2 linked regions of the Peterkaempfera bronchialis genome follow. The main gene of each other region encodes a partner of the protein of the gene in region 2 in a complex. Links are inferred from orthologs where the notes say so. Each region holds a gene or a part of one and is shown on either strand. Other genes may lie near its edges.

Region 1 (14,434 bases), 310 kb from region 2 along the record:
CAGTGGGCGGCCCAGGTAGAGTCATTGGTCTTCACCGTCCACTCGTCCTCCAGGACGTGGGTGTGCGGCGTGCCGAGGCTGACCATGGGCTCGATGGCGATGCAGAAGCCGGGCACCAGCTTGGGCCCGCGACCTCGGCCGCGGTCCACGTAGTTCAGCAGGTGCGGGTCCATGTGCATGGCCGTGCCGATGCCATGGCCGCCGTAGTCCTCGATGATCCCGTACTTGCCCTTGGGCGGCAGCGGCTGGCGGCGGATGGTGGACTCGATGGCGCGGCTGACGTCCTGCAACCGGTTGCCCTTCTTCACCGCCGCGATACCGGCCCACATCGACGCCTCGGTGACCCGGCTGAGCTCGTGCAGCTCCGGGCCGTGGCCCTCGCCGACCAGCACGGTGATCGCGGCATCGCCGTGCCAGCCGTCGACGATCGCCCCGCAGTCGATGGAGATCAGGTCGCCCGACTTCAGCTCCAGGTCGCCGGGGATGCCATGCACCACCACATCGTTCACCGAGGCACAGATGGTGCCGGTGAAGCCGTGGTAGCCGAGGAAGTTCGAGGTGGCGCCGTGGTCGGCGATCACCTTGGCGGCGATCGCGTCCAGCTCCCCGGTGGTGGCCCCCGGAACGGCCCCCTCCCGGCACGCCTTGAGCGCCTCGGCGACGACCAGCCCGGCCTCACGCATCTTGGCGATCTGCTCGGGGGTCTTGATCTCTACCATGCGCTCTCGCCTTCCCAGCACCACTGCGCGTTCTCCATATAAGCCGTCCCGCCGTTTCCCCTCCACGGTACGGCCTCGGCGGGCCGGTACACACGGGGGCCGTGGCTGCCCCTTGCGGCGCTGCCACGGCCCGGCGTGTGCGACTGCCTCTGCTATCCGCGGAGCGCCTCGATGGCGCGCTCCGTCACCTCGGACACCTTGCCCAGCGCCGGGATGGTCACCAGCAGGCCCTGGTCGGCGTAGTAGCCGATGATGGGCTCGGTCTTGGTGTGGTACTCCTCCAGGCGGACCCGGACGGCCTCTTCGGTGTCGTCCGTGCGCTGGTACAGCTCGCCGCCGCACTCGTCGCAGACGCCCGGGGTGGCCGGCTGGTTGTAGTCCACGTGGAAGACATGGCTGCCGTTGTTGCGGCAGAGCCGGCGTCCGGCGATCCGCCGGACGACCTCGTCCTCGGAGACCTCCAGGTCGAGCACGCCGTCCAGCGCTATGCCGTTCTCGGCAAGGATCTCGTCCAGCGCCTTGGCCTGGCCGAGGTTGCGCGGGAAGCCGTCCAGCAGGAACCCTTTGGCGGCGTCCGGCTGCATCATCCGGTCCTTGGCCATCCCGATGGTGATCTCGTCCGGTACCAGCTTGCCTGCGTCCATGTACGCCTTGGCCTCAAGCCCCAGCGGGGTGCTCTGGCTGATGTTGGCGCGGAACAGGTCTCCGGTAGAGATGTGCGGGATCGAGAGGGTCTTGGCCAGGAGGTGGGCCTGAGTCCCCTTCCCAGCGCCTGGCGGTCCGACGAGGACGATTCGCATCAGCGGAGGAACCCTTCGTAGTTACGCTGCTGGAGCTGGCTCTCGATCTGCTTGACAGTTTCGAGGCCGACACCGACGACGATGAGGATGCTGGTGCCGCCGAACGGGAAGTTCTGGTTGGCCTTGAACGCCACCAGAGCGATCATCGGGATCAGCGCGATGACGCCCAGATAGAGGGAACCCGGCCAGGTGATCCTGGTGAGGACATAGTTCAGGTACTCCGCCGTGGGGCGGCCGGCCCGGATACCCGGGATGAAACCACCATACTTCTTCATGTTGTCGGCGACTTCCTCGGGGTTGAAGGAGATCGCGACGTAGAAGAAGGCGAAGAAGACGATCAGGATGAAGTAGATCGCCATGTAAATCGGGTGGTCACCGCGGACGAAGTTCTCCCGGACCCAGACCGCCCAGCCGGCGTTGCTTCCGGTCAGCTGGACCACCAGCGACGGGATGTAGAGCAGCGACGAGGCGAAGATGACGGGGATCACACCCGCCTGGTTCACCTTGAGCGGGATGTAGGTGGACGTACCGCCGAAGGCGCGGCGTCCGATCATGCGCTTGGCGTACTGCACCGGAATCCGGCGCTGGGCCTGCTCGACGAAGATGACCAGCGCGACCACGACCAGGCCGATGGCGATGACGCTGAGGAACTCCACCCAGCCGCCGCCGATCTTGCCCTGAAGCTTGATCGCCCAGAGCGAGGTCGGGAAGCCGGCCGCGATCGAGGTGAAGATCAGGATGGACATGCCGTTGCCGATGCCCCGGTCGGTGATGAGCTCGCCCAGCCACATGATCACGGTGGTGCCGGCGGTCATCGTGATGACCATGACCGCGACCCGGAAGACCGAGGTGTCCGGGACGATCAGGTGGCCGACCGAGCAGCCGCTGAAGAGGGCGCCGCTGGAGGCCGTCGCGACGATGCCGGTGCCCTGGAGCACGGCGAGCGCGATGGTCAGGTACCGGGTGTACTGGGTGATCTTCGCGGTACCGGCCTGACCCTCCTTCTTCAGCGCCTCAAGCCGTGGGATCACCACGGTGAGCAGCTGAAGGATGATCGAGGCGGTGATGTACGGCATGATGCCGAGGGCGAAGATGGTCAGCTGGAGCAGCGCGCCACCGCTGAACAGGTTCACCAGGCCGAAGAGGCCCTGGGTGCCCTTGCTCTCGTCGATGCAGGTCTGGACGTTCTGGAAGCTGACTCCGGGGATCGGGACATGTGCCCCGAGCCGGAACAGCACCATGATGCCCAGCGTGAACAGCAGCTTCTTGCGCAGGTCGGGCGTCTTGAACGCCCGCGCGAACGCACTGAGCACGGTGCCTCCTGCGCCTCCCGCGCGTCGTCGGCGGAAGGGTCGGTCCTGATGGGGTTGACGCGGGCCGGTGGGACCCTGTGTGGAGCGCGGCCCCTGCGATGCTGCCCGGGCGAACCTGAGGCAGTGCACAAGGTGACCTCAGGGACTCTAACAGTGCTCGGCCACCTGGCTGAAGCCATTGCAGGCGCCAATGGCTCGTTCGCCTCGGATTGGAGCAAGGAATGCCCCCGGTTGCGCGGCGATCGGCCTGCGCCGAGGGCGTCGACATGCAGCGGGCCCCGTCGTCCCCCAGAGGGGGACGACGGGGCCCGCCGTCGTCGGAGCCGGGCTCAGATGAGCTCGGTGACGGTGCCGCCGGCAGCGGCGATCTTCTCCTTGGCGGCGCCGGAGACGGCGTCCACCGTCACCTGGAGCGCCACCGAGATCTCGCCGGTGCCGAGCACCTTGACGAGCTGGTTCTTGCGAACCGCGCCCTTGGCCACCAGGTCGGCCACGGTGACCTCGCCACCCTGCGGGTAGAGAGCCGCGAGCTTGTCCAGGTTGACCACCTGGAACTCGACCTTGAACGGGTTCTTGAAGCCCTTCAGCTTCGGCAGGCGCATGTGGAGGGGCATCTGGCCACCCTCGAAGCGCTGCGGAACCTGGTAGCGGGCCTTGGTGCCCTTGGTGCCACGACCAGCGGTCTTACCCTTGGACGCCTCACCACGACCCACGCGGGTCTTGGCGGTCTTGGCGCCCGGGGCGGGCCGCAGGTTGTGGATCTTGATCGGGTTGTCGCCCATGTCAGTCCACCTCCTCGACCGTGACGAGGTGACGCACGGTCTGGGCCATCCCGCGGATCTCGGGACGGTCCTCCTTCACGACCACATCGTGCATGCGCTTGAGACCCAGCGAGCGCAGCGTCTCGCGGTGGTTCTGCTTGCTGCCGATGTAGGACTTGGTCTGCGTGATCTTCAGGCGAGCCATCAGGCACTCGCCCCCGCAGCGCGCGCCCGCAGCAGTGCGGCGGGAGCCACGTCCTCAAGCGGCAGCCCACGGCGGGCGGCGATCTCCTCGGGGCGGACGAGCCCCTTCAGAGCCGCCACCGTGGCGTGCACGATGTTGATCGCGTTGTCGGAGCCGAGCGACTTCGACAGGATGTCGTGGACGCCGGCGCACTCCAGAACGGCGCGCACCGGGCCACCGGCGATAACGCCGGTACCGGGGGAAGCCGGCTTCAGCAGCACGACGCCCGCGGCCTTCTCACCCTGGATCGGGTGCGGGATGGTGCCCTGGATACGGGGGACCTTGAAGAAGTGCTTCTTGGCCTCCTCAACACCCTTGGCGATGGCGGCCGGCACCTCCTTGGCCTTGCCGTAGCCGACACCCACGGTGCCGTCACCGTCGCCCACCACGACCAGCGCGGTGAAGCTGAAGCGACGACCACCCTTGACTACCTTGGCGACGCGGTTGATCGCGACGACACGCTCCACGTAGGCGGTCTTCTCGGCGGCCTGGCCACCGTCCCGACCGTCCCGCTTACGGTCACGCCGCTCGCCGCCACCGGCGCCGCCACCGCGGCGCTGGGGTCCAGCCATTGGAATTACCTCTCTCGTTTACGTCCGCTGCTTGCGACGAACGGCTCAGAAGTCGAGCCCGGCCTCACGGGCCGCGTCCGCCAGGGCCGCGATGCGGCCGGCGTAGCGGTTGCCCGCGCGGTCGAAGACGACCTGCTCGATACCGGCGGCCTTGGCACGCTCGGCGACCAGTGCGCCGACCTGCTTGGCCTGGTCGGTCTTGTCGCCCTCGTTGCCGCGGATCGACACGTCGAGGGTGGACGCCGAGGCCAGCGTGTGGCCCTTGGCGTCGTCGATGACCTGCGCGACCATGTGCCGGTTCGAGCGGGTCACGACGAGGCGCGGACGCACCTCGCTGCCGACGACGCGCTTGCGAACGCGGATGGCACGGCGCTTGCGGGCGGCACCCTTGTAGGCGTTGCCCTTGCCGATCTTCACACCGACTGCCATGGCTTACTTACCAGCCTTTCCGACCTTGCGGCGGATGACCTCGCCTGCGTACTTGACGCCCTTGGCCTTGTACGGGTCGGGCTTACGCAGCTTGCGGATCTTCGCGGCGACCTCGCCGACCTTCTGCTTGTCGATGCCGTCCACGTGGAACTTGGTGGGCGACTCGACCTGGAAGGAGATGCCGTCGGGGGCATCGACCAGGATCGGGTGGCTGTAGCCCAGGGAGAACTCCATCGAGGAGCCCTTCGCGGCCACGCGGTAACCGACACCGCTGATTTCGAGCGACTTGCGGTAGCCCGCGGTCACGCCGGTGATCATGTTCGCCACCAGCGTGCGAGTCAGGCCGTGCAGGGCCTTCGACTGACGCTCGTCGTTCGGACGCGAGACGACCAGGCTGCCGTCCTCGCCCTTGCCGATCTCGATCGGCGCAGCGACGGTGTGGGAGAGGGAACCCTTGGGGCCCTTCACCGAGACCGTCCGGCCATCGATGGTGACGTCCACGCCGGCGGGAACCGAGATGGGCAGCCGTCCAATACGCGACATGGCTATACCTCCGTTTCCCGAGTTACCAGACGTAGGCGAGGACTTCCCCGCCCACACCCTTCTTGGCGGCCTGCTGGCCGGTCAGGAGGCCCTGGGACGTCGAGATGATCGCGACACCCAGGCCGCCGAGGACCTTCGGCAGGTTGGTGGACTTTGCGTAGACCCGCAGGCCCGGCTTGCTGATGCGCTTGATACCGGCGATCGAGCGCTCACGGTTGGGGCCGAACTTGAGCTCGATGGTCAGCTTCTTGCCGACCTCGTTCTCCTGCGGCTCCTCGACCTTCCAGCCGGAGATGTAACCCTCCTGCTGGAGGATCTCGGCGATGTGGGCCTTGATCTTGCTCGCCGGCATCGCCACGCTGTCGTGGTAAGCCGAGTTCGCGTTCCGCAGACGCGTCAGCATGTCTGCGATCGGGTCGGTCATGGTCATGATGGCCTTAGGCCTCTCTCACCGCGGTTTCCGACAGCGCGCTACGGCCCCGAAAGGGCACACCAGGCGCGGCAGGGACCTGCGGTGTAGTAAGACAATTCCGGGCAGCAGGGGCCCGGCCCCACCACCTTACGGGACTGTGCAACACAGCCCCAAAACGAGGTGGGACCGGACCCTGGGTGCTACCAGGAACTCTTGGTCACGCCCGGCAGCTCGCCGCGGTGCGCCATCTCACGAAGGCACACACGGCAGAGGCCGAACTTGCGGTACACGGAGTGCGGGCGGCCACAGCGCTGGCAGCGGGTGTAGCCACGGACGCCGAACTTCGGCTTGCGCTCCGACTTCGCGATGAGGGACTTCTTCGCCACGGTCAGTTCTCCTTGAACGGGAAGCCCAGGGCGCGCAGCAGCGCCCGGCCCTCGTCGTCGGTCTGGGCAGTGGTAACCACGGTGATGTCCATGCCCCGCTGGCGGTCGACCTTGTCCTGGTCGATCTCGTGGAACATGACCTGCTCGGTCAGACCGAACGTGTAGTTGCCACGGCCGTCGAACTGCTTCGGCGACAGACCGCGGAAGTCGCGGATGCGCGGGAGCGCCAGCGACACCAGACGGTCCACGAACTCCCACATGCGGTCGCCCCGGAGGGTGACGTGGGTGCCGATCGGCTGTCCCTCGCGCAGCTTGAACTGCGCGATGGACTTGCGGGCCTTGGTCACGGCCGGCTTCTGGCCGGTGATCGCGGTGAGGTCGCGGATCGCGCCCTCGATCAGCTTGCTGTCACGGGCGGCCTCGCCGACACCCATGTTGACCACGACCTTGACCAGGCCGGGGATCAGCATCGGGTTGTCGTAGGAGAACTGCTCCTGCAGCTGACCCTTGATCTCAGCGCGGTACCGCTCCTTGAGGCGCGGCTGCACCTTCTCGACAGTGGTCTCGCTCATCAGATGTCCTCACCGGTCCGCTTGGCAACGCGGATCTTGTTGCCCTCGTCGTCGAAGCGGTAACCGACGCGGGTGACGACCTTCTTGCCGTCCTTCTCCACGACCAGCTGAACGTTGCTGACGTGGATGGGGGCCTCGGTGGTCACGATGCCGCCGGTCTGGGCACCACGGGCGGTCTGGCCGACCTTGGTGTGCTTCTTGACCCGGTTGACACCCTCGACGAGGACGCGCTGCTCGGTCGGGTAGGCCTGGATGACCTTGCCCTGCTTGCCCTTGTCCTTGCCGGTGATGACCTGGACCAGGTCACCCTTCTTGATCTTCATGCCTGCCATCGGTTAGAGCACCTCCGGCGCGAGCGAGATGATCTTCATGAACTTCTTCTCGCGCAGCTCACGGCCCACCGGGCCGAAGATGCGGGTGCCACGGGGGTCACCGTCGTTCTTGAGGATGACGGCAGCGTTCTCGTCGAAGCGGATGTAGGAACCGTCGGGACGACGGCGCTCCTTCACGGTCCGCACGACGACCGCCTTGATGACGTCGCCCTTCTTCACGTTGCCACCGGGGATCGCGTCCTTGACGGTGGCCACGATGACGTCCCCGATGCCCGCGTAGCGCCGGCCGGAGCCACCGAGAACGCGGATGCAGAGAATCTCCTTGGCACCCGTGTTGTCGGCGACTCGCAGTCGCGACTCCTGCTGGATCACGTCTTTCTCCTGATCGTCAACGTCGCGCTGACCGGGCCGGCCTGCTGCTCACACGGACTCTCTCCGTGCACATACAGGCCGCGGCCCAATCAACGGTCGTTACTTGGCCTTCTCGAGGATCTCGACGACGCGCCAGCGCTTCGTCGCGGACAGCGGCCGGGTCTCCATGAGGAGGACACGGTCGCCGACGCCGCAAGCGTTCTGCTCGTCGTGCGCCTTCAGCTTGTTCGTACGGCGGATGACCTTGCCGTAGAGCGCGTGCTTGACGCGGTCCTCGACAGCGACCACGACGGTCTTGTCCATCTTGTCGCTGACGACCAGACCCTCACGGGTCTTGCGGAAGCCGCGCGCCTCAGTTTCGTTCACATTCTCAGTCATCAGGCGTTCTCCACCGTCTCGATGCCCAGCTCGCGCTCGCGCATCAGGGTGTAGATCCGCGCGATGTCCTTCCGGACGGCCTTGAGCCGGCCGTGGTTCTCGAGCTGCCCGGTCGCCGCCTGGAAGCGGAGGTTGAACAGCTCCTCCTTGGCCTCGCGCAGCTTGCCGACGAGCTCGTCGTCGGCCAGACCGCGAAGCTCAGCAGCCTTGGTGCCGGCCGACATCAGCTCTCACCTGCCTCGCGCCGGACAATCCGGCACTTCATCGGAAGCTTGTGGGCGGCGCGGGTCAGCGCCTCCTTGGCAACCTTCTCGTTCGGGTAGGACAGCTCGAACATCACCCGTCCCGGGTGAACGTTCGCAACCCACCACTCCGGCGAACCCTTACCGGAACCCATGCGGGTCTCGGCAGGCTTCTTGGTCAGCGGGCGGTCCGGGTAGATGTTGATCCAGACCTTGCCGCCACGGCGGATGTGACGGGTGATGGCGATACGAGCGGACTCGATCTGCCGGTTCGTCACATAGGCCGGGGTGACGGCCTGGATGCCGTACTCGCCGAACGCGAGCTCAGTGCCGCCCTTGGCAGCGCCACGCCGCTTGGGGTGGTGCTGCTTGCGGTGCTTGACCCTGCGAGGGATCAGCATTGGGTCAGGCCTCCGTTCCAGCGTTGTTGGATGTGGTGGCCTCGGCAGCCGGCGCCTCAGCGGAGACCGGGGCCTGGCCCTCGGCACCCTGCTGCGGACGACGGCCGCGACCGCCACGCTCGCCACCGCGACCGCCGCGCGCCGGGCGGTCGCTGCCGCCACGGGCCGGACGGTTGCCGGCGCGGGCAGCGGCGTTCTCGGCACGGACCTCGGCGATGTTCTTGACGTCGCCCTTGTAGATCCAGACCTTCACGCCGATGCGGCCGAAGGTGGTCTTGGCCTCGAAGAAGCCGTACTCGACGTTCGCGCGAAGGGTGTGCAGCGGCACCCGGCCCTCGCGGTAGAACTCCGAGCGGGACATCTCGGCACCGCCGAGACGGCCGGAGCACTGGATCTTGATGCCCTTGGCACCCGACTTCATGGTGCCCTGCATCGCCTTGCGCATGGCACGGCGGAAGGACACCCGGGAGGAGAGCTGCTCGGCGACGCCCTGGGCGACCAGCTGCGCGTCGATCTCGGGGTTCTTGACCTCGAGGATGTTCAGCTGCACCTGCTTGCCGGTGAGCTTCTCCAGGTCGCCGCGGATGCGGTCGGCCTCCGCGCCGCGACGGCCGATGACGATGCCCGGCCGGGCGGTGTGGATGTCGACGCGGACGCGGTCGCGGGTGCGCTCGATCTCCACCTTGGAGATGCCGGCCCGCTCCATGCCCTGCGTCATCATCCGGCGGATGGCGACGTCTTCCTTGACGTAGTCCTTGTACAGCTTGTCGGCGTACCACCGGGACTTGAAGTCCGTGGTGATGCCGAGCCGGAACCCGTGCGGGTTAACCTTCTGGCCCATTACCGGGTCCCTTCCTTGCTGCTGACGACCACGGTGATGTGGCTGGTCCGCTTGCGGATCCGGTAGGCGCGGCCCTGGGCGCGCGGCCGGAACCGCTTCAGGGTCGGGCCCTCGTCAACGTAGGCCTCGGAGATGAAGAGGTCGTCCACGTTGTTGTGGTTGTAGTTGTGCACGGCGTTGGCAATGGCGCTGTCCAGCACCTTGCCGACCGGCACGGTCGCGGCCTGCGGAGCGAAACGCAGGACCGCCTGGGCCTCCGTGGCACTCATGCCACGGATGAGGTCCACCACGCGGCGGGCCTTCATGGGCGTGACGCGGATGTACCGCGCCTGGGCCCTGGCTTCCATGGTTGTCCCCTTGTTGATGGTGTCAGTCATCGAGTCTTCGCTTGTTCCGCAGATCAGCGACGACGCGACTTGCGGTCGTCCTTCTCATGGCCGCGGAAGGTGCGGGTCGGCGCGAACTCGCCGAGCTTGTGGCCGACCATCGACTCGGTGACGAACACCGGGACGTGCTTGCGGCCGTCGTGCACCGCGATCGTGTGGCCGAGCATGGCCGGCACGATCATCGAGCGACGGGACCAGGTCTTGATGACGTTCTGGGTACCGGCTTCGTTCTGGGCGTCCACCTTCTTGCTCAGGTGGTCGTCGACGAAGGGCCCCTTCTTGAGACTGCGCGGCATCTAACCTGCTCCTAGCGCTTCTTGTTGGTCTTGCGGCGGCGCACGATGAGCTTGTCCGAGGCCTTGTTCGGGCGACGGGTACGGCCCTCGGGCTTGCCCCACGGCGAGACCGGGTGGCGACCACCGGAGGTCTTGCCCTCACCACCACCGTGCGGGTGGTCGATCGGGTTCATGGCCACACCACGCACGGTCGGGCGGACGCCCTTCCAGCGCATACGACCGGCCTTGCCCCAGTTGATGTTCGACTGCTCGGCGTTGCCGACCTCGCCGACGGTGGCGCGGCAGCGCACGTCGACCAGGCGGATCTCGCCGGAGGGCATACGGAGGTGCGCCATGCGCCCCTCCTTGGCCAGCAGCTGGATCGACGCACCGGCGGAGCGGGCCATCTTGGCGCCGCCGCCGGGACGCAGCTCCACTGCGTGGATGACGGTACCCACCGGGATGTTGCGGAGCGGCAGGTTGTTGCCCGGCTTGATGTCGGCGCCGGGGCCGTTCTCGACCCGGTCGCCCTGCTGGAGCTTGGCCGGGGCCAGGATGTAGCGCTTCTCGCCGTCCACGTAGTGGAGCAGCGCGATGCGCGCGGTGCGGTTGGGGTCGTACTCGATGTGCGCGACCTTGGCCGGCACGCCGTCCTTGTCGTGCCGACGGAAGTCGATCACGCGGTAGGCGCGCTTGTGGCCGCCACCCTGGTGGCGAGCGGTGACACGACCGGCGTTGTTACGGCCGCCCTTGCTGTGCAGGGGGCGAACCAGCGACTTCTCCGGCGTGGACCGCGTGATCTCGACAAAGTCGGCGACGCTGGCGCCACGACGGCCCGGGGTCGTCGGCTTGTACTTGCGGATGCCCATGGCTTCTTTCGTCCTCGTCCGTATCGACGATCCGATGCTCCGTTAGGAGACCGGACCACCGAAGATGTCGATGCGGCTGCCCTCGGCCAGGGTCACGACGGCGCGCTTGGTGTCCTTGCGCTTGCCGAAACCGGTGCGGGTGCGCTTCCGCTTGCCCTGCCGGTTGATCGTGTTGACCGCGGTGACCTTGACCGAGAAGACGGACTCGACCGCCTGCTTGATCTGGGTCTTGTTGGAGCCCGGCGCCACGATGAACGTGTACTTGTTCTCGTCGAGAAGGCTGTAGCTCTTCTCCGAGATGACCGGCTTCAGCAGCACGTCACGGGGGTCCGTGAACGTCTTCGACGTAATCTGCTCGCTCATCAGGCGGCGCTCCCTTCGAGCTCGCCCTCGGACGCGACGGCCTTGGCGGACGCGGCCGGACCGGCCACGAAGCGCTCGAAGGCGGCCTGGGTGAAGACCACATCGTCGGAGACGAGCACGTCGTACGTGTTCAGCTGGCCCGCGTCCAGGATGTGCACCGTCGGAAGGTTGCGAGCCGACTTGATCGCCAGCTCGTCGTCGCGCTCGACGACCAGCAGGACGTTCTTGCGCTCGCTGATCTTGCCGAACAGCTCACGGACAGCCTTGGTGGACGGCTGCTCGGTCGCGACCACACCGGTGACCACGTGGATGCGGTTGTGGCGGGCCCGGTCGGTGAGGGCACCGCGGAGCGCGGCGGCCTTCATCTTCTTCGGGGTCCGCTGCGAGTAGTCGCGCGGCACGGGACCGTGCACGACGCCACCACCGGCGAACTGCGGCGCACGGGTCGAGCCCTGACGGGCGCGGCCGGTGCCCTTCTGGCGGTACGGCTTCTTGCCGCCGCCGCGGACCTCGCCACGGGTCTTCACCTTGTGGGTGCCCTGGCGGGCAGCGGCCAGCTGGGCGACGACGACCTGGTGGATCAGCGGGATGCTGACCTTGGCGTCAAAGATCTCGGCAGGCAGCTCGACGGAGCCGGCCTTCTCGCCCGCGGGCGAGAGGATGTCAATGGTGCTCATTGCTTCAGGCCCCCTTGGCCGCGGTGCGGACCAGGACGAGGCCGCCGTTCGGACCAGGGATTGCGCCCTTGATGAGCAGCAGGCCCTTCTCCGCGTCAACGGCGTGAACGGTCAGGTTCTGGGTGGTCACGCGCTCGTTGCCCATGCGGCCCGCCATGCGGAGGCCCTTGAACACGCGGCCCGGGGTGGCGCAGCCACCGATCGAGCCGGGCGAGCGGTGCTTGCGCTGCGTGCCGTGCCCGGCGCCCAGGCCCTTGAAGCCGTGGCGCTTCATGACACCGGCGGTGCCCTTGCCCTTGCTGGTGCCGGTCACGTCGACCTTGACACCGGCCTCGAACACCTCAGCGGTGATCTCCTGGCCCAGGGTGTACTCGGACGCGTCCGCGGTACGCAGCTCGACCAGGTGGCGGCGGGGGGTGACGCCGGCCTTGGTGAAGTGGCCCGCGAGGGGCTTGTTCACCTTGCGCGGGTCGATCTCGCCGAAGCCGATCTGCACCGAGTCGTAGCCGGTGGTGTCAGCGGTGTGGACCTGGGTCACGACATTGGGCCCGGCCTTGACGACGGTCACCGGAACGATCCGGTTGTTCTCGTCCCAGACCTGGGTCATGCCGAGCTTCTCGCCCAGGATGCCCTTAATCTGCTTAGCCATCTTCGGTGCGCCTCTCAGAGCTTGATCTCGATGTCGACACCGGCCGGCAGGTCGAGACGCATCAGCGAGTCAACCGTCTTCGGGGTGGGGTCGAGGATGTCGATCAGGCGCTTGTGCGTACGCATCTCGAAGTGCTCGCGCGAGTCCTTGTACTTGTGCGGCGAGCGGATGACGCAGTACACGTTCTTCTCAGTGGGCAGCGGCACCGGGCCCGCGACCTGCGCACCAGTACGGGTGACGGTCTCGACGATCTTCTTCGCCGAGGAGTCGATCACCTCGTGGTCGTAGGCCTTGAGCCGGATGCGGATCTTCTGTCCCGCCATGGCTACTTCGTAGTCCTTGTCTGTCGTCTTGCCACTACGGCGCTCGATTGGCCTCTCGCCCGACCCACGCGGTCGGGCGTGTCGCACTCCCGCTCGCAGTGAACCCTTGGACAACTCTCCAGGAGGCTCCTGCTCCGGGGCCGCGTACGGCCGTCAAGCGCCGGGCCGAGGCCCCGCCCACGCTTCCCGGAAGATTCCCGTACGTCCGCCCTCGCAGCTACCGCATCAGCGGGCATCGCAGGGGCGACGAGTACTGTGGGACTCGCTTCCGGTCCTCCCGGCGGGAGGCGCGCAGCATCGGCACTCAACCGAGCAACTTGGACAGTGTGCCATACCGGGCACGCTGCAAGCCAATCGGAACGCATGACCCTACCCACTGGGTGCCGCCTGTCAAACCCGGCGCCCGACGTGCGTGGCTAGCCGCCGGTCCTGACGGGCGTCTTGGCGAGGGTCTTCTCGAAGCGGCTGGCGAACGGGAAGCGCCGCTCCAGGAAGGTGTGCGCGGTGCCGCGTATGGCGTCCCGCCGGGCGTCGTCCGTGGAGACGTCGTTGAGGCAGAAGAAGTCCACGTCGGCGGCGTTCGCCAGCCGGGCCAGCCGTTCCCGCAGGTCCGGCTTGCCGAGTTCGACATAGCGGAACGAGTACTCGCCGGGGACCGCGCGGCCCGTCACCATGGCCCAGTGGTGGTGCAGCGTGGCGGCGGGCGCGACATCCCGAATGGACCGGAAACGCGACCGCGTGGTGCTCTCCAGCTCGGGGATACCGAGGTCGTGCAGTTCCTTCATCACCGACAGCAGCTGCGGGTGGGGGGTGTGCAGGAACTTGTTGGTGATGTAACGGCCGTGCGCCCGGAGGATCACCTCCCGGACGTTCTTCCCCGCCGAGTTGGGCGCGGGCTCCTCGGACTGCGGCGCTCCGACCCCCAGCTTGAAAGGGGAGAAGGGCAGCAGCGCGATTCCGTTCCCATGGAAGAACCGGCCTGCTTCCACCGGGCGGTTCACAAAGACGTCGTCGTTGAAGTAGAGGTAGTGCTCGCTGAGCCCGGGTATTCGGTGCAGGCGGCTTTCGATCGCATGGGAATTGAATACCGGGAGGGCTTCCGCCGGAAGTATGTCGCGGTGGTCGACGACCGTGATACCTTCGGCGTCCTCGTTCAGCCAGTGCGGCTTCTGGCCGTCGGTCACGATGTAGATGTGCCGGATGAAGTCCGCGTACATCTCCAGGGACCGCAGCGAGTACTTGAGCTCGTCGTGGCTGGTGTAGCGGGACGACCCCACCTCACGGGCGGCGATCAGGCCGGTGGTGCCGTCGCGGTGCGCCTCGCGCTTCGCCGCCAGCACCGGATCGCTGCCGTCGACCCAGGTGTAGACCACGTCTATGGGGAAGAGCACCTCGTCCACGCCCGGCTCGGCGAACGGTTCGAAGGTGGGGAACCCATGGCCGCCCAGCGTGATCGACGCCGGCTTGCGCGCGTCGGCGGGCAGCACCTCGGTCACCCGGTTGACGCGCGGCGCGACCAGGGCGCCGCTGAACACCTCGCCGAGCTGACGGGTCGGCACGGTCAGCCAGCCGGCG
Region 2 (14,893 bases):
TTCCGGCCGAAGGACGGCGTCTTCCACGCCTCCTTCACCTTCAAGAAGGTCGGCGGTGAGTGGCGGATCTCCCGCCTCCCCGACGGCCTGATCGTCAACGAGACCAACTTCCGCAACGTCTATGAGCGGGTCAACCGCTACTTCTTCGCGGCGGCGGACCCCTCCCTGCCGTCCGCCCGGGCGCCGATGCTGGTCCCCGACCCGATCTACCTGCGCCGCCGCATAGACCCGCTCAGCGAGGCGGCCAAGGCTCTGGCCGCCGGTCCGTCGCGCTGGCTGGCCCCGGCCGTGACCTCGGCCTTCGACGGGGTGACCGTGCTCTCGCAGCAGGTCGGGCCGGATGACGGCAAGGTCGTCACGGTCCGGGTCAGCGCCCGCGACCTGCACAGCCACCAGGAGACCTGCCGGCGGATGGGCGTGCAGTTGCTGCGCACCTTCACCGACCAGGCCGCGAACAGCGTGGACCGGGTGGTGGTCACCGACCGGAACGGCGCGCGCGGCTGCGAGGTCGGCGACCGGCAGACCGAGGACTTCACCGCGGCCGGACCGACCGGCGGGCTGTACTACCAGGACAACGGCAGCAGGCGGCTGATGGCGCTGTCGTCCGCCGAGGACCCGGGCAGTGGCACGGCGGTGCCCGGGCCGCTGGGCGAGGAGCAGCAGCAGGCCCGGATGGGCTCCGTCGCGGTGCGCCGGGACGGCGAGCTGGCGGCTGCGGTGCTGCACGACGGCACCGCGCTGTACGAGGTGGGCCTCACCGAAGGGGCCAAGCTGGAGCGGACGACGGTCACCAGCGCCGCGCCGAAGGGCCAGGGGCTCTCCGAGCCCAGCTGGGACGGGCGCGGCGACCTGTGGATCGCCGACCGCAACCCGGCCGCACCGAGGGTGCTGATGCTGCGCGGGAAGCAGCCCTATCCGGTCCGGGTGGAGGGCCTGGGCGGGCGGACCGTGCAGGGGTTGAAGATCGCGTCGGACGGTACCCGGGTGGCGCTGCTGCTGGCGAACGCCGACGGGCTGCGGACCGTGGAGATGGGCCTGGTGCAGCACGCCGGCACCGAGGACGAGCCGCAGGTGCTGATCACCGGGCTGCGTCCGGTGGCGCCGCAGCTGGTGGACGTCACCGCAGTCTCCTGGGCGGACAGCGACCAGCTGGTGGTGCTGGGCAAGGAGGCGGAGGGCGTCAAGCATCCGCAGCTGGTGGGCGTCGATGGATCGGCCGCCGAGGAGACCACCCTCCAGGCCATCGACGGCATGACCCGGGTGGCCGCCTGCGAGGACCCCAAGGCGGCGGTCTACGCGGACGCCAAGGACCACAAGATCTACCGTCTGGGGCCCAACGGCCAGTGGCGTGCGGTGGCCCGCGACGCCACGGCCCCCGTCTACCCGGGCTGAGCGGCGCCCCGGCTGCCGACGACCCGGGCCCCGACTACCGGGGGCGGGCATGGTCTCTGCGGGCATGGCCTGTGCGGTTTCGGTCCGGGTGGTTTCGGTCCGTGCGGGTTCGGTCCGTGCGGTTTCGGTCCGGGCGGCCGGTCCCGCCGGTCCGGCGGGCGGTGGCGGCGACGGTGGCTGCCACCGGTACCTGCGCGCCGACGGCTCCGAGGGCGCGGGCCGCCTCGGCCAGGGTGGCACCCGTGGTGACCAGGTCGTCCACCAGGACCACCTGCCGGTGGCGCAGCCCGGCCGCCGCTCCCGGCCGTACGGCCAGCGCTCCGGCGAGGTTGCGGCGGCGGTCGGCGGCGCCGAGCCCGGCCTGGTCCGCCACCGGGCGGACGGGCCGCAGCACCGCAGCCGCACGCCCGGGGACGCCGGCCCGGCGCAGCTCCCGGGCGGCGACGCGGGCCAGCCGGTGCACCGGGTCATGGCCCCGGGCGCGCACCGCGCGGCGGGCGGAGGGGACGGGTACCAGCAGCAGCGGGATGGGGGCGCGGCCGGTGAGGCCGTCGGCGGCCGCCGCGTGCACGGCGGTGGCGAGCGCCCTGCCGAGCGGGTCGGCCAGCCGCAGCGCGCCGCGCTCCTTGTGGGCCAGCAGCAGGCCCCGGACCGGGCCCGCGTACTCGGTGGCGGCGTAGACCGGGGGCAGGCCGGGCGGAGGCGGATCCGGCCGGACCGGGTGGCCGGGGGCGGTCTCCAGTGCGGCGCGGCAGCGGGTGCAGAGCTGGCCGCCGTCACTGCCGCACCCGGCGCAGCGGCCGGGGAGCAGCAGATCCAGCAGGGCGTCCAGTGGTCGGGCGGGTCGCGGGGCGGCGGCAGGGTCCATGGGTGCTCCCCTCGGTGCGGCGGATCGGGTTCGGCAGGGCCTGCGGACCAGGGTGGGGTCGGGCGGCGCGGCCCGCGACCGATTCCTCGGACGTTCATCCGAAAGAAGGCACTCCATACCGAACTGCTGTGCTTTGAGGCGCGGGAGGCTACGTTCGGTCTCGGAACAGGTGTCCGGTCGGTGGAGCCGTGCCGCCGACGGCCGCCGGGCGGGCTGCTGCGCCCGTCGGGCATCGAGGAGGCGGAAACCTCGGGGGAGGTGTTCCATGGGGTTTCAGCCGTCCCTGGTGGGGAGGAAGTGGTGAGAGGAGCAGTTTCCGCCCGCTGTCCCGGGCGCGGGGTGAACCGGAGGGCGGGCGCGCTGCGTACTCAGTGGGCCGCGCGGGGCCTGGCCCCGCCCGGCGTCAGCGCAAGGGAACGGAGTTCTGCGTGGACATCGTCGTCAAGGGCCGCAAGACCGAGGTGCCCGAGAGGTTCCGCAAGCACGTGGCCGAGAAGCTGGAGAAGATCCAGAAGTTCGACGGCAAGGTGATCAGCCTCGACGTCGAGGTGTCCAAGGAGCGCAACCCGCGCCAGGCGGACCGCAGCGAGCGCGTCGAGATCACGGTGCGCACCCGCGGTCCGGTGATCCGTGCAGAGGCATGTGCCGGCGACGCGTACGCCGCGCTGGACCTGGCGACCGCCAGGCTGGACGCACAGCTGCGCAAGGCCGCCGACCGGCGACGGGTGCACAAGGGAGGCACCGGCCGGACCCCGATGAGCGTGGCCGCGGCCACTGCGGCGCTGGCCGCACTGCCGGAGACCGCCCCCGCTGCCGGTGAGCAGGAGGGCGAAGTGACCAGGACCCGGATCGGGTCGCTGGAGGTGGAGGGCGACGGGCCGCTCGTCGTCCGCGAGAAGGTCCACGCCGCCGCGCCGATGGCGCTGGACCAGGCTCTCTACGAGATGGAGTTGGTCGGTCACGACTTCTACCTCTTCGTCGACACCGACACCGGGATGCCGAGCGTCGTCTACCGGCGCCACGGCTACAACTACGGTGTGATCCACCTCAAGGCCGACGGCTCCGCACCGAACGGCGCGGTCGGCGGCGCGGGTGGGGCGCTCGGCGAGGCGGACGAGGAGTAGTCGACCGGACCGGGCCGCGCGCCCGATTCCCCTCGGGCGTACGGGAGTTGACGCATAGGCGCCGGGCCCGTGGACGCCATGGACCCGGCGCATGCGCCGGAGCGCGCGAGCAGGGATGTGCAGACCGCTGGATGATCGCAACGCCCGACCGCCGTGGAATGATGGCGCCAGTCCCCGAGCAGCACGAGGGGCGCCCGACCAGTCACGCGGCCTTCGCACCGGCCGCGAGGGGGAGGAGCGGATGGGGGAGCGTTTCAGCATGGGGCCCGTCGACAGGGGTGGGCCGGCCGCCGCCGGTCCGTCCGAGCAGCCGCGCGGGGCGCGCGGGGAGCCGATTCGAGTACTTGTGGTCGACGACCACGCCCTCTTTCGGCGCGGTCTGGAGATCGTCCTGGCGCAGGAGGACGACATCCAGGTGGTGGGAGAGGCCGGGGACGGCGCGGAGGCCGTCGAGAAGGCGGCCGACCTGCTGCCCGACATCATCCTGATGGATGTCCGCATGCCGCGCCGCAGCGGCATCGAGGCATGTACCGCCATCAAGGACGTGGCGCCCAGCGCCAAGATCATCATGTTGACGATAAGCGACGAGGAGGCCGACCTCTACGAGGCCATCAAGGCCGGGGCCACCGGTTACCTGCTCAAGGAGATCTCCACGGACGAGGTGGCCACCGCGATCCGGGCCGTGGCGGACGGCCAGTCGCAGATCAGCCCGTCGATGGCGGCCAAGCTGCTCACCGAGTTCAAGTCGATGATCCAGCAGCGCAGCGACGAGCGGCCGCTGGTGCCCGCGCCCCGGCTCACCGACCGGGAGCTGGAAGTGCTCAAGCTGGTGGCCACCGGGATGAACAACCGGGACATCGCCAAGGAGCTCTTCATCAGTGAGAACACGGTGAAGAACCATGTGCGCAACATCCTGGAGAAGCTCCAGCTGCACTCCCGGATGGAGGCGGTGGTCTATGCGATGCGGGAGAAGATCCTCGAAATAGGGTGACGGGCCGGTCAGCCCGCCGACACGGCTGCGGTGAGCGGGCCTGCCAGGGATTCCGGCACCACCCGCTCCACCTTCACCTCGTCGCAGCCCACCCAGTCGGCGGCCTCCCGCAGCGCCTGTGCCATCGGGGCGACTGCGGCGGGTGACGCCACGGACACCTGACGGGCGATCAGTACCCGTCCCTCGCGAGCCGGATCGACCCGCCCGACCAGTCGGCCGCCCGCCAGCAGCGGCATCGCGAAGTAGCCGTGCACCCGCTTGGGCTTGGGGACATACGCCTCCAGGCGGTGTGCGAAGCCGAAGATCCGCTCGGTGCGGGCCCGGTCCCAGATCAGCGAGTCGAACGGGGAGAGCAGGGTGGTGCGGTGGCGTCCACGGGGCGTGGTCGCCAGCGCCGCAGGGTCCGCCCAGGCCGATCCGGGCCCGCCGTCGCGGCCCCACCCCTGCACCTCCACCGGCACCAGCCCGGCGTCGGCCGCCACCGCGTCCACCTGCTCGCCCTTGAGCCGGTGGTAGTCCGCCAGGTCGGCCCGGGTCGCCACGCCCAGCGCGGTCCCGGCCTGGCCGACCAGCCGCCGCAGGCAGGTCTCGTCATCGAGCTGCTGCGCCAGCAACTCCGCCGGGACCGCCCGCTCGGCCAGGTCGTAGACCCGCTTCCACCCTCGGCGCTCGGTGCAGACCACCTCGCCGACATCCAGCAGCCACTCGGTGGCGATCTTGGTCTCCGACCAGTCCCACCAGGGGCCGCCATTGCGGGCGCCGCCGAGGTCGGTGGAGGTCAGCGGCCCCTCGGCGTGCAGCCGTGCCCGCACCTCGGCACAGGACCGCTCGGCATCCGCCATCGTGTGCCAGCGGCGCCCCCGGGCGGTGAACGCCCGCCGCCGGAAGGCGAAGAGCGGCCACTCCTCGATGGGCAGCACACAGGCGGCATGCGACCAGTACTCGAAGCTGGTGCCCGCCCCCCAGTAGGCCGCCTCCACGGAGGAGCGGCCCACCGCGCCCAGCCGGGCGTACGGCACCAGCTCATGCGAGCGGGCCAGCACCGAGATGGTGTCCAGCTGGACCGCGCCCAGCCGGCGCAGCACCCCGCGCACCCCGCCCCGCCGGTCGGGCACGCCCAGCATCCCCTGGGCGCGCAGCGCGATGCGGCGTGCCTCGTCGGCGGAGAGGGCGGCAAGGGGCTTCGGCGGCAGCGCGACGGTCATGTCCCGCAGCGTAGACGGAGCCACTGACAACCCGGCCGGGCGGCCGGGACGGGGGGCGGTCAGCCGACCGCCGGGTCGCGGACCGGGTCGGTGGGCAGCATCGCGCCCACCCAGGCGTCGCGGCGCTCCCCCCGGTGGAGCAGATACGAGCGCAGCGTCCCCTCGAAGGTGAAGCCCACCCGCTCGACGACCGCCCGGGACGCCTCGTTGCCCGCCTCCGCGTACCACTCCAGGCGTTGGACACCCAGCGCGGTGAAGGCCCAGCGGGTGGCTGCGGCGACGGCCTCGGCGGTGTACCCGCGCCCCCGGTGCTCCCGGGCGGTCCAGTAGCCGATCTCCGCGACCCCGGCGCGGGCGGGGAAGGAGAGGCCCACGGAGGAGACCAGGGCGCCGCCCTCCCGGGTGAAGCTGCCCCAGTTGTAGAGGGTGTCGTCCCGCCAGCCGTCGGGCGCTATCTGCTCCACGAAGTCGCGCGCGTGGACCGGCAGATAGGGGGACGGGACCGTCGTCCAGCGCTGGATCTCCTCGTCCTGGCACGCCCGGTGGACGGCCTCGGTGTCCCCGGCGCCCAGCGGGCGCAGCACAAGCCGGGGGGTTTCCAAGATCACGGGTTCCATGGGCCGAGTATCGCCGAGCGCGGTACGGGCGGGACAGCGGATTCCCGGGGGACGCGGACAGCCTCCGGAACCCGGTCGCCCCGGGCGTGGTCCACCCGGGAACACGGGGGCCGCGCCGTACGTCCTCGTGGTGTGCACGGGTGCCGCGCCGCCCGTTTCGCCCGGCAAGGATGGCCGTGGGTGGATTGCCCGCCCGGGTGACACGGGATCGCGGTGGTGACGGACCTCCCGGCCCGCGTGTCTCCTCGCATACGATGGCCGGTGCGGTGGGGAAGCTCCGCCGTGCAGTCGTGCGCCCGAAGTCGAGTGCCAGTCCAGGCAAGGAGCCCGCTCACGTGTCCGTCTTCGACAAGATCCTGCGCGCCGGTGAAGGAAAGATCCTTCGCAAGCTGCAGCGGATTGCTGCCCAGGTCAACTCCATCGAAGAGGACTTCGTCAACCTCACGGACGCCGAGCTGCGGGCGCTCACCGACGAGTACAAGCAGCGGTTGACCGATGGCGAGGACCTCGACGACATCCTGCCCGAGGCGTTCGCCACCGTCCGTGAGGCGGCCAAGCGCGTGCTGGGCCAGCGCCACTACGACGTCCAGCTGATGGGTGGCGCCGCGCTCCACCTCGGCTATGTCGCCGAGATGCGCACCGGTGAGGGCAAGACCCTGGTCGGCACCCTTCCGGCGTACCTCAACGCGCTGACCGGCAAGGGCGTCCACCTCATCACCACCAACGACTACCTCGCCGAGCGCGACTCGGAGTGGATGGGCCGGGTGCACCGCTTCCTGGGCCTGGACGTGGGCGTGATCCTGGCCAACATGGCCCCGGCCGAGCGCCGCAAGCAGTACGGCGCGGACATCACCTACGGCACCAACAACGAGTTCGGCTTCGACTACCTGCGCGACAACATGGCCTGGGCGCAGGACGAGCTGGTGCAGCGCGGCCACAACTTCGCCATCGTCGACGAGGTCGACTCCATCCTCATCGACGAGGCCCGCACCCCGCTGATCATCTCCGGCCCGGCGGACCAGGCCACCAAGTGGTACGCGGACTTCGCCAAGCTGGTGCTGCGCCTCAAGCGGGACCGCGACTACGAGGTGGACGAGAAGAAGCGCACCGTCGGCATCCTGGAGGACGGCGTCGGCCGGGTCGAGGACTACCTGGGCATCGACAACCTCTATGAGTCGGTGAACACCCCGCTGGTGGGCTTCCTCAACAACGCGATCAAGGCCAAGGAGCTCTACAAGAACGACAAGGACTACGTCGTCGTCAACGGCGAGGTCATGATCGTCGATGAGCACACCGGCCGCATCCTGGCGGGCCGCCGCTACAACGAGGGCATGCACCAGGCGATCGAGGCCAAGGAGGGGGTGGAGATCCAGAACGAGAACCAGACCCTGGCCACCATCACCCTGCAGAACTTCTTCCGCCTCTACGACAAGCTCGGCGGCATGACCGGTACCGCCATGACCGAGGCGGCCGAGTTCCACCAGATCTACAAGCTCGGCGTGGTCCCCATCCCCACCAACAAGCCGCCGCAGCGTGTCGACCAGCCCGACCTGATCTACAAGACCGAGCCCGCCAAGTTCCGCGCGGTGGTCGAGGACATCGTGGAGAAGCACGAGAAGGGCCAGCCGGTCCTGGTCGGCACCGTCTCCGTCGAGAAGTCCGAGTACCTCTCGCAGGAACTGCGCAAGCGCGGGGTGCCGCACGAGGTGCTCAACGCCAAGCAGCACGAGCGGGAGGCGCAGATCGTCGCCCAGGCCGGCCGCAAGGGCGCCGTCACCGTGGCCACCAACATGGCCGGCCGTGGCACCGACATCCAGCTCGGCGGCAACCCCGACCACCTCGCCGCCGCCGAGTTGGCGCAGCGCGGCCTGTCGCCTTCGGAGACCCCGGAGGAGTACGAGGCGGCGCTCCCCGCCGCCCTGGAGAAGGCCAAGGAACAGGTCAAGGCGGAGCAGGAGGAGGTGCAGGCGCTCGGCGGCCTGTATGTCCTCGGCACCGAGCGGCATGAGTCCCGCCGGATCGACAACCAGCTGCGCGGCCGTTCCGGCCGTCAGGGCGACCCGGGCGAGTCCCGCTTCTACCTGTCGCTGGGCGACGACCTGATGCGGCTCTTCAAGGCCGGCATGGTCGAGCGGGTGCTCTCCATGGCCAACGTCCCGGAGGACGTGCCGATCGAGTCCAAGATGGTGACCCGCGCCATCGCCTCCGCGCAGACCCAGGTCGAGCAGCAGAACTTCGAGATCCGTAAGAACGTCCTCAAGTACGACGAGGTGCTCAACCGGCAGCGCGAGGTCATCTACGGCGAGCGCCGCCGCGTCCTGGAGGGCGAGGACCTCCAGGAGCAGATCGGCCACTTCATGGAGGACACGGTCGACGCCTATGTGCGGGCCGCGACCGGCGAGGGCTTCGAGGACGAGTGGGACCTCGAGAAGCTGTGGACCGCCCTCAAGCAGCTCTACCCGGTCACCCTCTCCCTGGAGGAGCTGGAGGAGGAGGCCGGCGGCTCGGCCGGTCTGACCGCCGAGTTCATCGAAGAGGCGGTCAAGGAGGACATCCACGCGCAGTACTCCGCCCGCGAGGAGCAGCTCGGCTCGGAGATCATGCGTGAGCTGGAGCGCCGGGTGGTGCTGTCGGTGCTCGACCGCCGCTGGCGGGAGCACCTCTACGAGATGGACTACCTCCAGGAGGGCATCGGCCTGCGGGCGATGGCCCAGCGCGACCCGCTGGTCGAGTACCAGCGTGAGGGCTTCGACATGTTCGGCGCCATGATGGAGGGCATCAAGGAGGAGTCCGTCGGCTACCTGTTCAACCTGGAGGTCCAGGTGGAGCAGCAGGTCGAGGAGGTCCCGGTCGAGGACGCCACCCCGGTGCAGCTGGAGAAGGCCGAGGACGCCCGCCCGGAGATCCGCGCCAAGGGTCTGGAGGCGCCGCAGCGGCAGCGCCTGCACTACACGGCCCCGTCGGTGGACGGCGAGGGCGGCGTGGTCGAGGGCGAGTTCGCCGACGACTCGGTCGAGGACGACCCCGAGGCCGGGATGACCCGCGCCGAGCGCCGCAAGGCCGCCAAGGGCGGTCGTCGCCGCAAGAAGTAGAGCAGCGTGGTGGAGGGCGCCACCCCGGCAGAGGCCGGGGTGGCGCCCTCCGCCGTTGTCTCAGCGGGTCTCCACGGCGGCGCACTGCCACTGCTGCGAGCGGGGATGGAACTCCAGCCGGAACGCCACCATCCGGGTGCGCGGGCCGGTGTCCACCCGCGCGCAGACCTCCAGTACGCCGGGCGTGGGCGCGCTGTCATACACCCGGCGCACCACCGGGCGGGTGCTGCCCGTCTCCGGGCGGAGCGTGCCCTGCTGCACCAGCCGGGTCAGCTCGCCGTACCCGGTGTGGGTGGTGTGCCGGGCCAGCTGCCGGGCCGGGCGGGCGCCCGCCAGGACCTCCACCAGCCGCAGCGCAAAGCGGGTGGCGAGCCCGTTGAGGTCGCTGCGCGGCGGCGCGCAGTGCGGGCCGGCGGGCCGCCGGACCCGGGTGTGGTGCGCCCGCCCGGTATGGAGGCGGCCGAGCCGCGCCGCCGCACCACCCGGCGCGGGGGACGGCCGTCGCGTCGGGCAGTGGGCGCCGGGCGGACCCGGCAGCAGCGGTCGGATCTCGGGCAGCGGAACGGTCAGGGCGGCGGACCCTGCGGAATCGGCCATGCTCGGCACCCCCGTGGCGGCAGTCGGCGGTTGACGGGGTCCTTGCTACCGGCGGCCGGCTGCGCTGTGCAACGGCGGATCGGCGGGCGGGCGGCAGCGGGCTGTATTTCACCTATCCGGGTGATTCGCCGCGCTGCCGCCGGGGCGTGCGCGGCCTGTGCGGGTTGTGTGCTCCGGGGAGGGGCGCAGTGCTTCGCGGGGCGGGGTCACTCGATGGGTCACCTTGGCTCAGGGGTGGTGTGGGCCGTTCGGGGGGCCCGTGTCGGGCGGGGAAGGGCGTAGCGGTTGGCGAGGTGGGTCACTGTGGCTCAGGGGTGGTGTGCCGGGCGTGCGGGGCCTGCGCGTGGGGGGTCGCAGTGCTCCGCGAGGGGGGTCGCCTGGGCTCAGGGGTGGGGTCGGCTGTCCGGGTGGCCCGTGCCGGTAGGGGAGGGCCGCAGTGCTCCGCGAGACGGAAGTCACGCGATGGTCCACCCCGGCCCACGGGTGGCGTCGGCCGTCCGGGGCGGCCCAGCGGCTACCGTCGATGGGACCGGCGGTACCGGCGACCCGGAAGGCCGGGGAAGGGTGGCAGGCGCATGGTGACGGATGTGTCCGACATCGGAGACCCGGAGGCGGGCCGCGCCTCGGCGCGGTCCGGCGGCACCTCCCCCGAGGGGCCGAGGCGCGGCCTGGTGCTCGGCGGCGGCGGCATGCTCGGGGCCGCCTGGACCGTCGGCGCGCTCTGTGCGGTGGCCGAGGCGACCGGCTGGGACCCGGGCGGCGCCGACGTCGTCCTCGGTACCTCGGCCGGTGCCATCCTGGGCACCCTGCTGGCCTCCGGCGTCGGTCCGGACGAACTGCGCGACCACCAGCAGGGCCGGCCGATCGCCAGCGGGCCGCTGGTCGGGGTGGACTTCGACTACGACACGGCGGCGGGCGGCGCCCTGCCGCCGCGCCCCCGGCCCGGCATCGGCTCACCGGGCCTGCTGCGGCAGACCTTCCTCCACCCGCGCGACTACCCGTTCCTGACCGTGGTGTCGGCCTTCGTCCCGCCCGGCCGGGGCTCGGTGGCGCCCATCGGCGACCTGGTGCGGGCGCTGGTCCCGGCCGGGGACGGCTGGTCGGAGCGCCCCGGGCTGCGGCTGGTCGCGGTGGACTACGAGACCGGCCGCCGGGTGGTCTTCGGCGACCCGGACTCCCCGCCGGCCGGGGTGGCCGACGCGGTCATGGCGTCCTGCGCGATCCCCGGCTGGTTCGCCCCGGTGGCGGTGGACGGCCACCGCTATATCGACGGCGGCGCCTGGTCGGCCACCAACGCCGACCTGCTGGCGGGGCGCGACCTGGACGAGGTGTTCGTGCTGGCCCCGATGGCGGTGCGGATCCGGCCGGTCGGCGACACCGGTTCGCTGTCGGGCGGCAGGTCGGCCGCCCAGCGGCGGCGGGAGGGCGACCGGCCCCGTGGCGTGCTCGCCCACCTGGTCAGCCGCTACCGGCGCGCGGTCACCCGGCAGATGCTCCGCGAGGCCCGGCTGCTGCGGGCCGGTGGCACCCGGGTCCGGCTGCTCGCCCCGACCCTGGACGACCTGGCGGCGATGGGCCCCAACATGATGGACCCGGCACGCCGCCCGGAGGTGCTGGAGACGGCGCTGCGCACCTGCGGCGCCGCGCTGGCGGGCGTGCGGGCCGGCGGGCGCGCGGGCTGAGCCGGGCGGGCGGGGGCGGGCGGGCGGGGGCGGGCCGAGTGGAAAAGGCCCGAACGCGGCGACGTGGTGATCACCCTCCCCCGTATCCTGGACTGCGGTGCGGCTCCAGGGCCCGCACCCGGGCCCTGGACCGGAGGACCGGGCCGGGCCCGGCGAACCACGACCCGGAGCGGCCCCGATGCGCGTGTACGTCCCCACCACCCTCAACGGCCTGGCCGCAGCGCATGCCGCCGGCCAACTCGGACCGGCGCCGCTGCGCGCGTACGCCGTGACCCCGGCGCTGCGCGAGTGGTACCTCAGCGACGACATCGAGGAACTGGAGTACGCGGCCCTGGTCCGGGCCGCCCAGTCCTCGCTGCGGCTGCTGGCCGCCGACGCCAAGGCGCCGCGCCGCCGGACCGTGGTCGCGCTGGACGTCCCCGACAAGGCGGTGCTGCTGGACACCGGCGCCGAGTACCAGGACCAGGCGTCGCTGGGCCTGGTACGGCTGGCCGATCCGGCGGTGCTGGCCAAGGCGGCCGCCGTACATGTGGACGGGGCCGACGCGGAGGAGGACGTGGCCGCCGCCACGGCGGCCGTGGAGGCCGCCGACCGGGGCGACGACGACGCCCGGTTCACCGTGGACGGCGCCGAGGACCACGAGCTGCTCTGGTACGCCACCCAGGAGATCCCCACCCTGCTGCCCTGAGAACCCCGAACCCCGGGACCCCCGAACCCCTGCCCGAGGCCCCCGGCCGGAGCGAGCTTGGCCGGATGCGTCTGACCGGGTGAGCGCTGTCGGAGGTGGCGGGTACCGTTCTGCTGTGCGTGCACATCTTGTCTGGGACTGGAACGGCACTCTCTTCCACGACATCGAGGCGGTCGTGGCGGCGAGCAATGCCGCGTTCGCGGAGGTGGGTCTGGCTCCGCTGAGCGTGGACCGCTACCGCGAGCTCTACTGCATACCCATTCCGCTCTTCTATGAGCGGCTGCTGGGCCGGGCGCCGACCGCCGACGAGTGGCAGCGGATGGACGACGTCTTCCATCTCGCCTACCTCAACCACAGCGTCGGCTGCGCCCTCACCGAGGGGGCGGAGCTGCTGCTGGAGCGGTGGGAGGCGGCGGGCCGCAGCCAGTCGATCCTCTCCATGTACGGGCATGAGCAGCTGGTGCCGCTGGTGCGCGGCTTCGGCATCGAGCGCCGCTTCGTCCGGGTGGACGGCCGCACCGGGCCGTCCGGCAGCGGCAAGGCGGAGTACATGGTGCGCCACCTCGCCGCACTGGGCTCCACCGTCGACCCGGCCCGCACCGTGGTGATCGGCGACGCCGCCGACGATGCGCTGGCCGCTGCCGCGGTGGGCGCCCACGCGGTGCTCTACACCGGCGGCTCGCACACCCGGGAGAACCTGGCCGTGGTCGGCGTCCCGGTGGTCGACTCGCTCGCCGAGGCGGTGTCGCTGGCCGAGGAGCTGGTGCAGGGCGCCTGAGGTGCCCCCGCACCAGCGGCCTGGGACACGTTCCTCAGCGCGCCGGTGCCGTGCTGCGCGCCCTGCGGTCAATCCGCGACGACTACCGATCGGTAGTTGTACAAGTCGTCCACCGCCGGGGGGTGCCGGTCGGGCTTTGCTACGGACCGTCCCCTGACACTCCGCAGCCACCCGGTTAGGCTGGCCGGGATGCTTCGGGACGAAAGACCTGTCGTACCCAGGTGACCGGCGTTTCATGCGTGGCATGCGCCTCCTTCACCCAGGACGTGCGGGAGTATCGGACCGACCCGGCACAGCCAGACCAAACCCGAGTCACGCAACGGCGCGCGACAGGAGCCAGATAGCCATGCAGACCAAGCTGGACGCAGCCAAGGCCGAGGTGCTCGACCGAGCAGCGCAAGCCGCTGAGAACAGCCAGGTGGGGGGAGCGCACGGAGAGGGTCTCGGCGAAGGTGCCCTGACCGCTTACCTGCACCACTACTACCTCCACACGGCCCCCGAGGACCTTGTCGACCGCGACCCGGTCGACATCTACGGGGCTGCCGCCTCCCACTACCGGCTCGGCCTGAACCGCCCCCAGGGCACCGCCGAGGTCCGCGTGCACACCCCCACCGTGGAGGAGAACGGGTGGTCCTCCGGCCACACCGTGGTCGAGGTCGTCACCGACGACATGCCCTTCCTGGTGGACTCCGTCACCAATGAGCTCTCCCGGCAGGACCGCGCCATCCACGTGGTCATCCACCCGCAGATGGTGGTCCGCCGCGACATCACCGGCAAGCTGCTGGAGGTCCTGGACGCCGACCCCTGCGTCCGCAGCCAGCCGGGCGACGTCGACCTGCCGGCCGACGCGGTGGTCGAGTCATGGATGCACATCGAGGTCGACCGCGAGACCGACCGCGACGAGCTGCGCCGGATCGAGGCGGACCTGCGCCGCGTCCTCAACGACGTCCGCGAGGTCGTCGAGGACTGGACCAAGATGCGCGACTCCGCGCTGCGGCTGGCCGACGAACTCTCCGAGCAGCCCCCCGCGGGCCTGCCCGCGCAGGAGATCGGCGAAGCCTGGGAGCTGCTGCGCTGGCTGGCCGACGACCACTTCACCTTCCTCGGCTACCGCGAGTACGACCTGGTCGAGAGCGCCGGCGACGGCGGCGAGGCGCTGCGTGCCGTGCCCGGCACCGGCCTCGGCATCCTGCGCCCCGACCCGCGCGGCGGCTCGCCCGACGGCCACCCGGCCAGCGAGGCGTTCGGCCGCCTCAGCAGCGCCGCCCGCGCCAAGGCCCACGAGCCCTCGCTGCTGGTGCTGACCAAGGCCAACAGCCGCGCCACCGTGCACCGCCCGTCGTACCTGGACTACGTCGGCGTGAAGAAGTTCGACGCCGCCGGCAATGTCGTCGGCGAGCGCCGCTTCCTCGGCCTCTTCTCCTCCGCCACCTACACCGAGTCGGTGACCCGCATCCCGGTGGTCCGCCGCAAGGTGCAGGAGGTCGTCACCGCCTCCGGCTTCTCGCCGGAGAGCCACGACGGCCGCGACCTGATCCAGATCCTGGAAACCTACCCCCGGGACGAGATCTTCCAGACCCCCGCCGAGGAGCTGCTCGCCATCGCCGGCAGCGTCCTCTACCTCCAGGAGCGCCGCAAGCTGCGGCTCTTCCTGCGCCAGGACGCGTTCGGCCGCTACTTCTCGGCCCTGGTCTACCTGCCCCGGGACCGCTACACCACCCGCATCCGGCTCCGCCTGATGGACATCCTGATGGAGGAGCTGGGCGGCTCCACCATCGACTACACGGTCTGGTCGACCGAGTCCGTCCTCACCCGGCTGCACTTCGTGGTCCGGGTCGCCCCCGGCAGCGAGCTGCCGC

What was found.
Region 1: the proteins of secA (region 2) and secY are in contact, whole or in part, in a crystal structure (PDB 3DIN), measured with the Thermotoga maritima proteins. The link is inferred for Peterkaempfera bronchialis from one-to-one orthologs. Residues at the interface, in WP_004082002.1 of Thermotoga maritima: Glu261, Ala262, Arg263, Lys300, Ala301, Arg302, Thr303, Ile304, Ile305, Leu323, Tyr324, Asp325, Pro326, Val329, Ser330, Tyr333, Ile336, Lys340, Phe345, Val349, Glu363, Phe364, Tyr374, Ser375, Gly376, Gly377, Glu393, Ile395, Thr482, Ser483; in WP_004081795.1 of Thermotoga maritima: Glu108, Gly109, Glu110, Glu111, Ala236, Glu237, Arg238, Arg239, Ile240, Thr241, Ile242, Gln243, Tyr244, Ala245, Arg246, Arg247, Val248, Thr249, Gly250, Arg251, Arg252, Val253, Tyr254, Gly256, Ala257, Ser258, Thr259, Tyr260, Leu261, Pro262.

Annotation. Positions count from the first base shown.
Region 1 is NZ_CP031264.1:2,705,978-2,720,411, forward strand. Bases 676-3,544 are described here. They hold secY (preprotein translocase subunit SecY), read right to left. Parts: upstream 2,833-3,544; coding sequence 1,519-2,832; downstream 676-1,518. Other genes in these bases: map (type I methionyl aminopeptidase), read right to left, coding at 676-719; C7M71_RS11790 (adenylate kinase), read right to left, coding at 872-1,519; rplO (50S ribosomal protein L15), read right to left, coding at 3,162-3,544. In the rest of the region: more of map, read right to left, coding at 1-675; more of rplO, read right to left, coding at 3,545-3,614; rpmD (50S ribosomal protein L30), read right to left, coding at 3,616-3,798; rpsE (30S ribosomal protein S5), read right to left, coding at 3,798-4,409; rplR (50S ribosomal protein L18), read right to left, coding at 4,455-4,838; rplF (50S ribosomal protein L6), read right to left, coding at 4,842-5,381; rpsH (30S ribosomal protein S8), read right to left, coding at 5,404-5,811; C7M71_RS11830 (type Z 30S ribosomal protein S14), read right to left, coding at 5,994-6,179; rplE (50S ribosomal protein L5), read right to left, coding at 6,182-6,751; rplX (50S ribosomal protein L24), read right to left, coding at 6,751-7,074; rplN (50S ribosomal protein L14), read right to left, coding at 7,087-7,455; rpsQ (30S ribosomal protein S17), read right to left, coding at 7,555-7,833; rpmC (50S ribosomal protein L29), read right to left, coding at 7,833-8,057; rplP (50S ribosomal protein L16), read right to left, coding at 8,057-8,476; rpsC (30S ribosomal protein S3), read right to left, coding at 8,481-9,317; rplV (50S ribosomal protein L22), read right to left, coding at 9,317-9,664; and 7 more genes. UniProt on the Escherichia coli protein: The central subunit of the protein translocation channel SecYEG. Consists of two halves formed by TMs 1-5 and 6-10.
Region 2 is NZ_CP031264.1:2,387,024-2,401,916, reverse strand. The notes cover bases 6,162-9,489. They hold secA (preprotein translocase subunit SecA), read left to right. Parts: upstream 6,162-6,532; coding sequence 6,533-9,289; downstream 9,290-9,489. Other genes in these bases: C7M71_RS10435 (Rv3235 family protein), read right to left, coding at 9,350-9,489; C7M71_RS10445 (GNAT family N-acetyltransferase), read right to left, coding at 6,162-6,197. Also shown: C7M71_RS10470 (LpqB family beta-propeller domain-containing protein), read left to right, coding at 1-1,392; C7M71_RS10465 (ComF family protein), read right to left, coding at 1,427-2,260; hpf (ribosome hibernation-promoting factor, HPF/YfiA family), read left to right, coding at 2,689-3,384; C7M71_RS10455 (response regulator), read left to right, coding at 3,644-4,375; C7M71_RS10450 (winged helix-turn-helix domain-containing protein), read right to left, coding at 4,384-5,580; more of C7M71_RS10445, read right to left, coding at 5,640-6,161; more of C7M71_RS10435, read right to left, coding at 9,490-9,886; C7M71_RS10430 (patatin-like phospholipase family protein), read left to right, coding at 10,474-11,568; C7M71_RS10425 (DUF6912 family protein), read left to right, coding at 11,747-12,256; C7M71_RS10420 (HAD family hydrolase), read left to right, coding at 12,372-13,034; C7M71_RS10415 (NAD-glutamate dehydrogenase), read left to right, coding at 13,381-14,893. UniProt on the Escherichia coli protein: Required for protein export, interacts with the SecYEG preprotein conducting channel.